Regions from separate parts of the Peribacillus sp. B2I2 genome, predicted to be linked through region 1. Evidence: riboswitches for the same ligand, from Rfam matches in the RefSeq annotation. Region 1 holds a riboswitch; each other region holds the start of a gene.
What was found. A riboswitch is a leader RNA that binds a small molecule or an ion and turns the genes downstream of it on or off. The one in region 1 is predicted to bind thiamine pyrophosphate.

Region 2: another riboswitch for thiamine pyrophosphate. It lies ahead of thiT (energy-coupled thiamine transporter ThiT); the one in region 1 lies ahead of tenA (thiaminase II).
Region 3: another riboswitch for thiamine pyrophosphate. It lies ahead of thiC (phosphomethylpyrimidine synthase ThiC); the one in region 1 lies ahead of tenA (thiaminase II).

The regions. Positions count from the first base shown of each region.
Region 1 covers NZ_JBGCCB010000001.1:2,359,065-2,363,836, forward strand. Annotated here, with positions in the region: gene ABIE66_RS11810 (AMP-binding protein) at 1-931, shown strand, start outside; gene ABIE66_RS11815 (SDR family NAD(P)-dependent oxidoreductase) at 983-1,729, shown strand; TPP riboswitch at 1,865-1,993, shown strand; gene tenA (thiaminase II) at 2,130-2,813, shown strand; gene ABIE66_RS11825 (ECF transporter S component) at 2,827-3,411, shown strand; gene ABIE66_RS11830 (ABC transporter ATP-binding protein) at 3,424-4,772, shown strand, end outside.
Region 2 covers NZ_JBGCCB010000001.1:1,106,123-1,110,894, reverse strand. Annotated here, with positions in the region: gene ABIE66_RS05610 (transglycosylase domain-containing protein) at 1-390, opposite strand, end outside; gene ABIE66_RS05605 (universal stress protein) at 727-1,248, shown strand; gene thiT (energy-coupled thiamine transporter ThiT) at 1,329-1,907, opposite strand; TPP riboswitch at 2,012-2,114, opposite strand; gene ABIE66_RS05595 (cation diffusion facilitator family transporter) at 2,368-3,246, shown strand; gene ABIE66_RS05590 (histidine kinase N-terminal domain-containing protein) at 3,493-4,602, shown strand.
Region 3 covers NZ_JBGCCB010000001.1:816,294-821,065, forward strand. Annotated here, with positions in the region: gene ABIE66_RS04170 (hypothetical protein) at 1-136, shown strand, start outside; gene ABIE66_RS04175 (histidine phosphatase family protein) at 539-1,072, shown strand; gene ABIE66_RS04180 (HAD family hydrolase) at 1,256-2,038, shown strand; TPP riboswitch at 2,150-2,264, shown strand; gene thiC (phosphomethylpyrimidine synthase ThiC) at 2,398-4,179, shown strand; partial or broken gene ABIE66_RS04190 (DUF3231 family protein) at 4,465-4,772, opposite strand, start outside.

The DNA of each region.
Region 1 (4,772 bases):
GGCGTCAACGTTCGCTCATCAAACAGGTTTTGGTTATGGAGTTAGGCTCCCTACTCATATTGGAGGTACAGGAGTCTATCAAGACATTTGGAATCCGAGAGAGTTTATTGAATGGGTTGAGAAGGAAAAGATAACGTTTACGGCGGGAGCTACTCCTTTTCTGCAAGATACGATTCAAATGGAAGGGATAGAAAGTTATGACCTCAATTCGCTACGAGTCTTCGTAGCTCTAGGTGCCCCGATTCCCAGGCATTTAGTAAAGGAAGCCGTGGAAAAAGTACCGTTCAAGATATTGTCAGGATGGGGACAAACGGAAGATGGCTTGGTAACCTTGACGAGACTTGAGGATCTAGAAGAAAAACTGACGAATACCGACGGAATTCCCTTTCCGGGGATGGAGCTAAAAGTAGTGGATCTTGAAGGGGAGCTCTGTGCTCCGAATATAGAAGGTTCTTTATTAGTAAGGGGTCCGGCTCTTTTTGTCGGCTATTTTAAACGGATCGATGATACTTTAGCTGAGTATAGTGACGGATGGTTCATTACCGGTGATCGAGCATTTATTGATGAAGATGGATATATCCGGATTTCTGGAAGAAACAAAGACATAATCATACGTGGCGGCGAAAATATTCCAGTTGCTTATGTAGAAAATGTATTGTATGAACACCCGGATATTTCTAGCGCTCAGGTTATCGCTGTTCCAGATTCTCGTCTTCAGGAAAAAGCATGTGCATGTATCAGCATGAAAATGGGAAAGAGCCCGATTACGATGGATTCCATGCAGGAATTTCTCTCGGAAAAGGGTTTGGCCAAACAATATTGGCCTGAATTTCTTGAAATAATGGATGACTTTCCTCGTACGGCAAGCGGGAAAATCCAGAAATTCCGGCTCCGGGAAATGATAAATGAAAAGATAATAGACAATATATAAGCAGCTTAAATAAATCCATATTGACTAAATGGTGAAAGTGGAGGGAATATGATGAATAAAAGAATGGCATTTATCACAGGTGCCGGGAGCGGAATTGGCAGAGAGATTGCAAAAAAATTGGCTTCTCGCAATTTTAACATCATCGTGGCTGATATAAATCTTAAAAATGCAGAGGAAACGGTTTCTATAATCGAAAAGTCGGGTTTTGAAGCCAGAGCGGTCTATTGTGATGTAACGAAATTAGAAAGTGTTAAAAAAGCCGTTGAAGAATCAGTGAACCATTATCAAAGAATAGATATATTGGTTAATAATGCAGGCTGGGATAAGGTGGAACCTTTTTTAAAAAGTGATCCAAGCACTTGGAAAAGGATTATCGATATTAATTTACTTGGGCAGATCCATACTTGCAAGGAAATTTTACCTCTTATGATTGAAAATGGTTACGGCAAGGTAGTAAATATTGCATCAGATGCAGCTAGGGTCGGATCAAGTGGAGAGGCAGTTTATTCGGCTGCTAAGGGAGGGGTGATTGCCTTCACAAAAACGATAGCAAGAGAAATGGCACGTCACAAACTCAACATCAATTGTGTTGCACCAGGCCCTGCTGATACTCCTTTATTTCAAGAAATAGGCTCTTATAATGTTGGTATAGCAAGCGCCTTGGAAAAAGCTATTCCATTCCGTCGGCTAGCTCAACCCGAGGACATTGCCAGTGCTGTTGCCTATTTCGTTTCGGAAGATGCAGGGTATATTACGGGGCAAACTCTTTCCGTAAATGGTGGATTAACAATGGTTTAATTGATCGTGGTTAGGTGAGTATGCAAGATTGAAAGGCTAGTAATCCTAAAGCAATATAGCTTGAAAACTTTTTCTAATCGTTTGACAATTGGATTTATCGTGTTAATATAAAGGCAAATGAATTATATATACAATTTGTACCACTAGGGGTGCTTTATAGGTGAAATTTGGTTTTACCTGAGAAGCTGAGATTAAAGTATGACTTTAAGACCCTTAGAACCTGATCTGGTTTATACCAGCGTAGGGAAGTGGGGTCTGGGACAATACGTTTCTGTATTATTTCAAGTAAAACCACTTTCTTTACGTTAAAGAAAGTGGTTTTTTATTTGCAAAAAAAGAGGTGATTTAAGGTTTTTATCCCGTATCATTCATTGAAAAATAGAATTTGGAGGTAATGGACATGAAGTTTTCAGAGGAAATCCGCCAGGAAGTTGATCATATTTGGGAAGCTAGTTTTAATCACCCGTTTGTTGCAGGAATTGGAGATGGCACATTGCCATTAGAGTGTTTTCGTTTTTATGTCATGCAAGATGCCTATTATTTATCTCATTTTGCTAGAGTTCAAGCTTTAGGAGCAGTAAAGGCAACAGACTTACATACAACAAGCAGGCTTGCCGGCCACGCACAAGGAACATATGAAGCGGAGTTGAAGCTTCATGAAAATTTTTCTGAGAGATTAGGCATCACAAAAGAAGAAAGGGAAAATTTCAAACCCGCCCCGACTGCTTATGCTTATACTTCCCATATGTATCGTGCGGCTTATTCTGGACATTTAGGGGATGTTATTGCAGCTATCTTGCCATGTTACTGGCTGTATTATGAAATTGGCGAAAAGCTGCAAGGGTGTGAACCGGAAGAGCCGATTTATCAAGAATGGATAGCGGCTTACGGAGGAGAGTGGTTCCGCTCTTTGGTGGAAGAACAAATTGCGAGGCTTGATGAGATTGCTGAAAAAGTAACAGATGAAGATAAGGAAAGAATGAAGGAACATTTTATCCTTAGCAGCCAATATGAATACTCATTTTGGGAAATGGCTTATCGCTTAGAGACATGGCCTGTTCATAAGGAAATACTGGAAGTATAAAGGAGAATGAAACATGAAAAAAGGATTGAAATTAACGGATATATTAGTCACTATCGTGATTGCCGTAGCATTTGGAATCGTTTATATCCTTTGGGGTTCGATATATTATTCCGTTAAACCATTAGGATTACATCTAGATCAACTTATTTATGGAATGTGGTTTATTGCTGGCCCCGTTGCCTTTTTGATTTTACGGAAACCGGGTGTAGCACTTCTGGCAGAGATAGCTGCAGCTTCCGGTGAATTCTTTCTGGGTTCACCATGGGGGCTGACCGTACTCTTATATGGGGTGGTCCAAGGTTTGTTCGCTGAACTGCTGTTCATGGCGTTCAGATATAAAAAATTCAATATGTCGGTGGCCGTTTTAGCTGCGGTGGCTTCCTGCCTGGGATCAGTCATCATGGATTTTGCATACGGGGAAATAGGTGCGCTCTCCCTTTGGAATCTATCGTTATTCATGATTGCGAGGTTCTTGGGTTCCATATTCTTTGCAGGTGTAACAGCTTATTATCTAGTTAAAGTCCTGGAAGCAACAGGAGTAACTAATCTTGTTCGTCCAGTTTCAAGTAAAGATTATGCAGAACTGGACCAAAAGTAGAGGTTGATGGCCATGGAACGAATCGTTCATGTTGAGAAGTTAAGAATGAAATTTCCAGGTGATGAGTCATTGATTTTCAAGGACTTATCCGTCTCATTTGATAAAGGTGAAAAAGTTCTATTGTTGGGACCATCAGGATGTGGTAAGTCGACTCTTTTGCAAGTATTAAGCGGATTGATTCCGAATTCCATCGAAGTTCCGATGAAGGCGGAAGAATTGAAGTGTCCTTCTTCATGGGGATATGTTTTTCAAGACCCTGATAGTCAGTTTTGCATGCCGTTTGCTGATGAGGAAATTGCCTTCGTCCTTGAGAATCTTTCCGTCCCTAAAAAAGAAATGAAAGAGAAGATCCAAAAACATATCCGTGAGGTAGGATTGAATCTAGACGATATCCATACAAGTATTGATACATTATCAGGCGGGATGAAACAGCGTCTGGCCATTGCTTCAGTATTGGCCCTTGAACCGGAAGTGATATTTTTAGATGAACCAACCGCCATGCTCGATCCGGAAGGAACAAAAGAAATCTGGGACTTGTTGAAGGGAGTCGGACGAGACAAGACGGTTATTATCGTGGAACATAAAATTGATCATGTTTTAGAATTCATCGAACGAATCGTGCTTTTTAATGATGACGGTCAAATCATAGCTGATGGTCCAAAAGATACCATTCTTTCCCTATATAAAAATGAAATGAAAGAACATGGAATTTGGTTCCCAGGTGTTTGGGATGAGTATGTACATGACCATGAGCTCATTCGTGAAAACCCATTTAGTGTGGGGGCCCCCCTTATTCATGTGCAAGGTTTTAGCGGATTCCGGAAAAAGGAAGCGAAAATCAAGGTTGAGGAGCTGCAGGTCCATTCAGGTGAATGGATTGTAATCAGTGGAGAAAATGGCGCGGGGAAGAGTACTCTTTTACATGCACTGATGCAGTTCATAAAAACGAGTGGTCAGTATGAATTAATGGGGTCCCCTATTAGAAGGGTGAAAAATCTAACGGATCATATGACGTTTGTCTTTCAAAATCCTGAGTTTCAGTTCGTTGCAAATTCTGTATATGAAGAAATTGCTTATTCATTGAGAATTGAAAAAAGGCCGCAACAAGAAATCGAGGAGAGAGTCCAATCATTACTTGGAGTGTTCCGCCTTGAGGCACATCGGGATAAACATCCGTTTCAATTATCAATGGGTCAAAAGCGTCGCTTAAGTGTAGCTGCCTCAATCGTAATAGACAAAAAAATCATTCTCCTGGATGAGCCAACCTTTGGCCAAGATTCGAAAAATACCTTTGCATTACTGGAATGGTTTGAGGAATACCGAAGGCGCGGAACAACAGTGATCATGGTAACTCATGACGA
Region 2 (4,772 bases), 1.3 Mb from region 1:
TCGATCCGATTCCAGCATCGTGATTTTCACAAGCTGCTGGGTGAGCGTGCTCCCGCCTTCAACAACACTTCCAGCCTTCGCATTTTTAACCAAGGCTCGCAAGATCCCTTGATAATCTATACCGTGATGTTTATAAAAACGGTGATCCTCAATGGAAACCACCGCTTGTTTCATATGTTCCGGTATTTCATCTATCGCAACACCTTCGGATTTATTTGCCGTGATCGTACTGGCAAGATTCCCATCCAGATCATAGATTCCTGTCGGTTGCTGAAGATTATTTTCAAGATGGCTTATATCTGCACCCTGCCTGAAATACAAGAGTGAACCGGCGCCTAAAACCACAATCGCCAATATTATAATTAGAACTAATTTCACTAACCCTCTCATTTTGTACCCCCATTTTCCCATCTGCGACATGTTTCATTAAAAATATTTTACCCTTTTTATTAAAGAAAACTCGTCGATTGACTAAAAGGCCACAGTTCAGTCGCCTTTTCTTTTAGCACTATACTCGTGTACCGGCTTCCTTGCTGATGATATTCCTTCCGAATGAAAAATAAAGCACGCCAACTAATTGAAGGACCAGGATTTCATCCTACCATTTTAACAATGCCCGTATCTATCCTTTCCCCGTAATTGGCGATCTATATACCAATTAAAGGCGTGAAGCCATTTAAAAGTGGGTATAACACTTTAAAGACTTATAAATGGGAGAGTGAAATTATGAAAGACATAAAAAATATTGTCGTCGCTTTTGATGGAAATGAAGAGAGTACACGGGCCGTGGAATATGGAGCAACAATCAAACAGGCCTTTCCTGAAGCTGAGCTGACCGTAGTCCATGTCCTAAGTGATAAGGTTGAACAGAGTATCATGGGAAACGTCACAGCTCCTGGATTTGTACCCGCTGCAGGATTTTATGTCGATCCCGTCCAGACACATCCCGTCGTTGAAGTTGAACAGCGAGAACAAAAGGTAATTGACACCCCTTCCCCCGTCGAGAATAGTGTTCGGAACGCAGAAAGTAATACGTTGAGATTGCTAAGTGAATGTCAAGTCAAGGGGAAATTCGAGATATTGGAAGGACATGCGCCAGATAGCATATGTGAATATGCAGAAAGAACTGCGGCCGACCTCATCGTCGTCGGCAATAGCTCTAAAAGCGGTTTGGAAAAATTCTTTCTTGGAAGTACAAGTAGTTCAATTGCGAAAAACGCACCCTGTTCGGTATTCATTGCAAAATGAGATTGAGCCAGTTCGCCCTGTACGTATCGTTTGATCATTCTCCGAAAAAAGCCGGATTCTTGTAGAATCCGGCTTTTTTGTTAATAGGCTTTTTTCAGTAATACATTTGAAGCTGCCGAATATAACATCATCACCACAATGGCCGATAAAATAAAACTGATCAGCATATAAGTCCCATTATAAATGAATGAATAAACCGCTACTGGCTGTCCTTTTGGTGCTGCAGATCCAAAAAACACGATTCCAGAAGTGAAATGACATAGAAACCTCAGGAAACTTCCCAAAAACATGCCGCCAATCCCGTATAATTTCGCTTTGGAACGCTTTTCCTCTTTATAGCTGTTTACAAACTTGTTCATGAATACACCGGATATCCCGACAACCATAAAGGCAAGATAATAATCAATGAAGCCTTGGATCGGTGTTCCGATCCATGCTGTACCACTGACAATCTGCAATAGTCCAAGTAACAATCCGGCTAACATCCCACCTTTTATGCCCCAACGATATGCCATCAGAAAAATAGGTACCATGGCTATTGAAATCGAACCCCCTTGAGGCCAGATTCTTGAAAAAATGAATCCAGAGACCATATCCAGTAATAAAGCCAATGATGCAAAAATGGCGACCTCTGTCATGAATAACGTTTTATTTTTCATCAAGCCACTCCTTTCTCCAAAAATGAAAAAATGTCCATGAGTTCCCCCTGCCAATTTTGCGCAAAAAAAGCAACACCGGGGCGGTAATGGATGCCCAGTATTGCTTGTATCCAAAACCACATCCCTACGCTAGTGCTAACTATCAGGTTCATAGGGTCTGAACTCAACCGTTCACTCTCAGCCTTTTTGGCTCCCCTTGTGGAAGTATTTATTTTTCGATCCTCGGTTAGAATATACTACTAGTTTCTTTAATTGACAACTAAAGAAACTGTATATGTCAACAACTTGTCATTCCCATTTTATGGCGATATTCTTTCTTATAACCAACTTCTTTACATACCTTCAATACACCTGCAATTAAACAAGTTAGATGGCTAAATACGACAATTTTTCTATAGACTCACTAAGGTTTGTTTTGTTATCTTTATTAAACCTAATTTACATAGGGGAGGGAATGGACATGGATAAACATTCGATTTCAGCTGAAAAAGGCGCCTACATAAGCATTGCCGCTTACATATTCTTGTCTGCCCTTAAATTGTCATTTGGTTATTTCGGTGATTCTAAAGGACTTTGGGCAGATGGTTTAAATAATACGACCGATATCATCGCTTCCATAGCCGTATTGATTGGTTTGAAAATTTCGAAGAGACCTCCAGATGATAATCATTCATATGGACATTTACGGGCGGAAACCGTAGCCTCGTTGGTAGCTGCCTTCATTATGATCACCGTAGGCCTGCAGGTTGTATTCAGTGCTGTAGAATCCTTCTTCCAGCAAGATTCAACAACCGTTCCCAATATGCTTACCGGTTATGTCGCCCTATTCTCTGCAATCTTCATGTACGGAATCTACCGTTATAACTTAGCATTAAGTAAAAAGATCAACAGCTCTTCCATCTACGCCGTTGCACAGGATAATCGTTCCGATGCCCTTGTCAGTGTTGGTGCTTTCATTGGAATCATCGGTACTAAGATGGGAATCCCTTGGCTTGATGCAATAGCTGCAGCAGTCGTGGGGGTCATCATATGCAAAACGGCCTGGGATATCTTTCGGGATGCCTCCATCTCTTTAACCGATGGTTTCGACGAGCAGCTCCTGCAAAAGATCGGTCAAACCATTATATTGACAGAAGGTGTAAAAGACATGAGTGAAATTAAGGCCCGTATGCACGGAAGTGAAATCCTGCTCGAAACTACCGTTCATGTTAACCCTCTTTTGACCGTCATCCAAGGTCACGATATTACGGTTAAAATCGAAGAGAATCTTTTGAAGGAATATAATATCCAGCATGTGATCGTTCATATCGAACCATATGCATTTCATAAAAAAAGGTAACCGTCATTAACTTTACGGATACCTTTTTTTATTATTAATTCATGTAATCACTGTAATAAAACTGTGTCAAAAAAAGGTATTTATCGATTGATTGACGAATATTTATCCAATTGACACATGTTAAAAGAACTCTAATCTGTTATCATAAAAGCGAGATGTAATTATTTTAATATTTTGTAATTTTTTTCTAATACATTAATTTCTGGGTCAAAAGTAAATTCATTTTCCTACAGTATGGAGGGCAAAATGGTATCTAATCGAGAAATGACCATTCACTTTTTATCTTCTCAAAAAAGCAGTATCATATCCAAATGGAAAGATGAGTTGCTGCATTTACCGGACGGATATATGGGATATTTTAAAGGAGAAGTGGAAAATATCTTTAATCTGCTAATGGATCAGCTTGGAAAATCGGATACTGACATAGACGATGTACTGAAGGTCGTAGGGGGAAAAATTGCGTCTGATCGAGTTAATAAGCAATTGGATATGGAAAATTTCTTTTCCACTGCAACCATCGGCAGATCCATCATCATTGAGCACGTTTTGAATTCAGAAGCACCCAAAGAAGAAATATCCGATCGAATCAAGCATGTAAACGTTTACTTCGATAAACTCATTCATTTTGCATTATCCCATTATACCGAATTGAAAACGATGGAACTTGAAGAACGCTATCAATTCATAAGCCCAAACCATAAAGACCGTTTAACACTCCTTGGCCAAATGACCTCGAGCTTTGTCCATGAATTCCGAAATCCACTGACATCCATAATGGGATTCATACAATTGTTACAGGCAGAACAACCGGAAATAAAATACCTTGATATCATTTCAAAGGAATTGGATCAGCTCAATTATCGGATTACACAATTTCTTAATATTTCCAAAAAGGAAACTTCAACATCACCACCAGATCTATTTTCCATTGCTAAGCTAGTTAACGAGGTCATTGAATTTTTATATCCAAGCATTTTGGAAGTAAATGCTTCCATTACATGTAATATCGCCGATGATGCCGTAATTTCCGGTTCTGAAGAAGAATTCCGTCAGGTATTACTTAATATTATTTTAAATGCTCTTGATGTGGTTGCAGGGATGCCTTCCCCATCCATTTACATTTCAGGCTCTGAGTCACCACCCGGCATTCTTACCTTAAATATTTCCAACAATGGGCCGAAGATACCTGACGAAGTCCTGCCGAACATTTTTGAACCATTCATCACCACAAAAAAAAGAGGAACGGGATTGGGACTATTCGTCTGTAAAGAAATCGTTTTAAAACATCAAGGAACCTTATCCTGCCACTCTACCGATTTCCTAACGACCTTTTCCATACAATTGAAAACTAAATAATGGATAAATATCCTTTTTTCCATGGGTTTTTAGTGTGAAATTTTTGACTGATTGACGTCCAGTTACTTATACTAATAGTTAGGTTCCACTACTAATCGAGGTGAATGATCCTATAGATTGAAAATAAAACCCTCATAATATTCATACAAGATAATCGATCTTATTTTTCA
Region 3 (4,772 bases), 1.5 Mb from region 1:
GGAGGAATCCATCACTGTGGATAAGCTAAAGGAACAATTGGGAAAATCCCTCAATGATTATCAATTCAGTGATTTGAGCGGGAAATATAAATTCAGGAAGAGATGTACGATAACAGAACTTCAATTCATAGGGTAACGACATGTGGAGAAGGCAAAATGCTTTCTCTTTTTTTGATAATTTCAGATAGAGTCTGGCCATGAAATTTTTCCCTTTAATAATTGCTATTACTCCTGTAACATCTTCCATGAACTCGTAAGGGAAAGTCGTTTCTTGTATTTTTACGTTTGTTGGTTAAAGTGAAGAAAGGGTATTAAAAAAGCATAGGGGTAAACGCTTGGTTATAGCATGTGACGGGACCACTTCTGCAGGACCATTTTCAGCAGTGACCCAATCTGTAAGATTGTATAAAACACATACTCGCAAGTGCAATTCAGTAAGGTTTTTAATGGTTTTCATATACCTGTTTTTGTATAATTTTACATAACTATTGAAAAGCCAAAAAGAAACTTATATTTAAAAAGATAAAAAGGAGAATATATGAAAATTGGTTTGGTACGGCATTTTAAGGTGGCACATGAATTTCCTACTGGGAAATCTGTGACGGCGGATGATATGAAGCAATGGTTTGAGGACTATGATGCAGCGGATATTATTTATGGAACGACTTTATTTGGCATGGAGGAATGGCAGGAATGTTATTGCAGTGATATGTCGAGAGCTGTCAAGACAGCGGAACATATCTATCCAGGTAAGGTTCATCGAATGGAGGAGCTGCGGGAAATACCTTCTCCCCCTCTTAAAGGAAAAGTGAAGCTGCCGTTCATCCTATGGGCCATCTGGATTCGATGCTGCTCGATGTTCAACAGGCAGACAAGGGCGGAAATTAAGATCGCTGAACAAAGAATCAATAAGGTATTGGATGAAATCTTTACAAAGGGGGATAGGGATGTTCTGATCGTGAGTCATGCCGCCCTCATGATATATATGAGAAAAGAGCTGATCCGACGGGGGTTCACCGGTCCAAAATTCAAGATTGCAAGTAATGGAAAGCTGTATGTATTCGAAAGATGATAAGTGAAGAAATATAGGGTTTTCCATCAGAGAAGGTAAGTATGATGTTCATCGTACATTTTGCTGATTTTAAGAAAGATGCAGGGATTTTCTGAATAATTATTCTTTTTCCATTGGTTGTGGTTTATTATTGTAATAGTGTAATTTTTACGATTTCAATAATAGGGAAAGAGGGTGGACATTTTGGTGAAGGCAGTTTTTTTTGATTTAGATGATACATTACTATGGGATCAGAAAAGTGTAAAAGAGGCTTTTGTGGCTACATGCGAAGTGGCTAAGGAGAAGTATGATTTGAATGTCGACGAGTTTGAAGAAGCTGTGCGGAAGGAAGCGCGTGAGCTTTATTCTTCTTACGATACATATGCATTTACTCAAATGATCGGTATCAACCCATTTGAGGGGCTATGGGGAAATTTTCAGGATGATCATGATGAATTCCGGAAGATGGCCGGGATTGCACCGGCTTATCGGAAAGAAGCGTGGACGGGAGGCTTGAAGGCATTAGGGATCGATGACCCGGAATTTGGGCTTGAACTGGCAGAACGTTTCCCGGCCGAGAGACGCAAAAAGCCATTTATCTATGAAGAATCATTTCGTGTGTTAGATGAATTAAAAGGGAAGTACAAATTGCTATTGCTTACGAACGGGTCTCCTGAACTGCAAAACACCAAACTTGAAATTACGCCTGAACTAGTTCCTTATTTCGACCAAATCGTCATTTCTGGTGCGTTTGGAAGAGGTAAACCGGATGCCTCCATTTTTGAGCATGCTTTGGAAATCATGGAGCTTGATAAGGATGAAGTATTGATGGTCGGCGATAATTTAATGACGGATATCCTTGGAGCGTCACGGGTAGGCATAAAGTCGGTTTGGATAAATCGCCATGATAAGGAACGGAATGAAGTGCTTCCAACCTATGAAATCAAGCATTTAGAGGAGCTTTTCCCAATCCTTGAGAGCCTGTAAAATTACTCTTCAAGTAACGAATTTTGGAGAGGTTGAAATAAAATATTAGGTCTTTTAAATTATTTACAGAGTGAAAAGGGTGATATATAGTTACCCTGTAATCAATTAAATTATTTAGACTAGGGGTGTCCAATAAAAGTTGGGCTGAGAGAGAAGCGCTTAAGCTTCTTAACCCTCAGGACCTGATCTGGTTCATACCAGCGTGGGGAAGTTAGAATCTACTAAACAATGACCATTTCAATTGGTCATTTCTGTAGTCATACTAACGTTAGCCGGGTCTTAAATATGAGACCTGGCTTTTTCGTGCGAAATGGATTGGATTTTGTCCTTTTTAAATGAACTTAAAAAGGAGAAATGAAATCATGAGTAATTCAGTAAATGACATGAACGTTTCAATTATGTCCAGTTTTGCTGGGAGTAAAAAAGTGTATGTTGAGGGATCTAGACCTGATATTAAAGTACCTATGCGTGAAATTAAGCTAAGTCCGACTACAGGGGCATTCGGCGAAGAGGAGAATCCGCCTTTACGAGTTTATGACACAAGCGGTTTCTATACGGATTCAGAATATCCCATTGATATTCATAAAGGTCTTGCCCCGATTAGACGCAACTGGGTCCTGGAACGGGAAGACGTTGAAGAGTATGAAGGACGTGAAATAAAACCAGAAGATAATGGGTATAGAAAAGTGGATTCACAATCCAAAGTAGAAATTTTTCCGGGATTGAAAAGAAAACCATTGCGAGCGATGGAAGGGCAAAACGTAACCCAGCTCCATTATGCCCGTAAAGGTATCATTACCCCAGAAATGGAATTCATTTCGATCAGGGAAAATGTTGCCCCTGAGTTTGTAAGAGAAGAGGTAGCTAGCGGACGGGCGATCATTCCGGCAAATATTAACCACCCTGAAAGTGAGCCCATGATCATCGGACGAAAATTTCATGTGAAAATAAATGCGAATATCGGAAACTCAGCTGTTAGTTCATCGATCGAAGATGAAGTGGAGAAAATGACTTGGGCTACACGATGGGGAGCCGACAATATAATGGATCTTTCCACCGGAAAGAATATTCACACCACCCGGGAATGGATTATCAGGAATTCGCCTGTGCCAGTTGGAACTGTTCCGATATATCAAGCATTGGAAAAAGTGAATGGAGTCGCGGAAGATTTAAATTGGGAAGTTTTTAGGGATACATTAATCGAGCAGGCCGAGCAAGGTGTCGATTACTTCACTATACACGCTGGTGTGCTTTTGCGATATATCCCTTTAACAGCGAAGCGAGTTACGGGAATTGTTTCCCGAGGGGGCTCCATCATGGCACAATGGTGCTTGGCCCACCACCAAGAAAGCTTTCTCTATACTCACTTTGAAGAGATTTGTGAAATCATGAAGGCATATGATGTCTCTTTCTCATTAGGCGACGGCCTCCGTCCTGGATCCATTGCAGATGCAAACGATGAGGCTCAATTTGCTGAATTGGAAACATTGGGGGAACTGACGAAGATTGCATGGAAGCACGATGTTCAAGTCATGGTTGAGGGACCCGGTCACGTACCTATGCATTTAATTAAAGAAAATATGGATAAGCAGCTGGAAGTGTGTCAAGAAGCACCATTCTATACCCTAGGACCATTAACAACGGATATAGCACCTGGGTACGATCATATTACTTCTGCAATTGGTGCTGCCATGATTGGATGGTTTGGAACTGCCATGCTTTGTTATGTGACACCGAAAGAGCATCTGGGACTTCCGAATAAAGAGGATGTTCGAGTAGGGGTCATTACCTATAAAATTGCAGCCCACGCAGCTGACCTTGCAAAAGGCCATCCGCATGCACAAAAACGAGATGATGCCCTTTCTAAGGCTAGATTCGAATTTCGTTGGAGAGATCAGTTCAATCTTTCTCTCGACCCTGAAAGGGCGGTTGAATATCACGATGAAACTCTACCAGCTGAAGGTGCCAAAACAGCCCATTTCTGTTCAATGTGCGGACCTAAATTCTGTAGTATGAGAATCTCACAGGACATCCGTGATTTGGCGAAAGAAAAGGGTCTGGGCTTTGAGTCGGTAATCGATGAAGGGCTTAAAGAAAAAGCCAATGAATTTAGGAAAACGGACGGAAAAATCTATCAATGATTCGGACGAGAGGGAGAATTCGATGAATCGGGTAATCCAGATAAAAGTTGAAATGAAACAGTTGGAAACTCAATTGGAACAGCTGAAAAGAGAGCTGAACATTTTTCGGGAGAATTGTAATCATGAATTTATAAAAAATGATTATAGTCAAGAATGCACAAAGTGCCACTTAATCGAAAGTCTGCAATGGTAGTGATTCATTAATCTTCCTTTCATACGGAAATCAATCCCTTAATCATGTTGGAGATTCAGCCAACATGATTAAGGGGATATTTCATCCATGTTTTACGAACTTGTTTTATTAATATGAAGAGGAGGAGGGACCAGCCATCCTTTTTCCTTATTTAATCTTAGGAAATCAGCACTCAATGCCGCTTTTTTTGTGTGGAATTGTGCAAACATTTCCGCAATATCTTCGTGGATGCATTGACCATGATCTGGCTGCAAGCAACTAATCCTGCACTAATATCAATGGATACTGAAGCGGAGATTTCAGGATCTTGAAGTCTTGCCCCCACGGGAATATCCTCTAAATTAGCTATAGGCCTTTCAGGTAGTGATGGAGGCAGTCCTACGTTATTTTCTTTTAATGA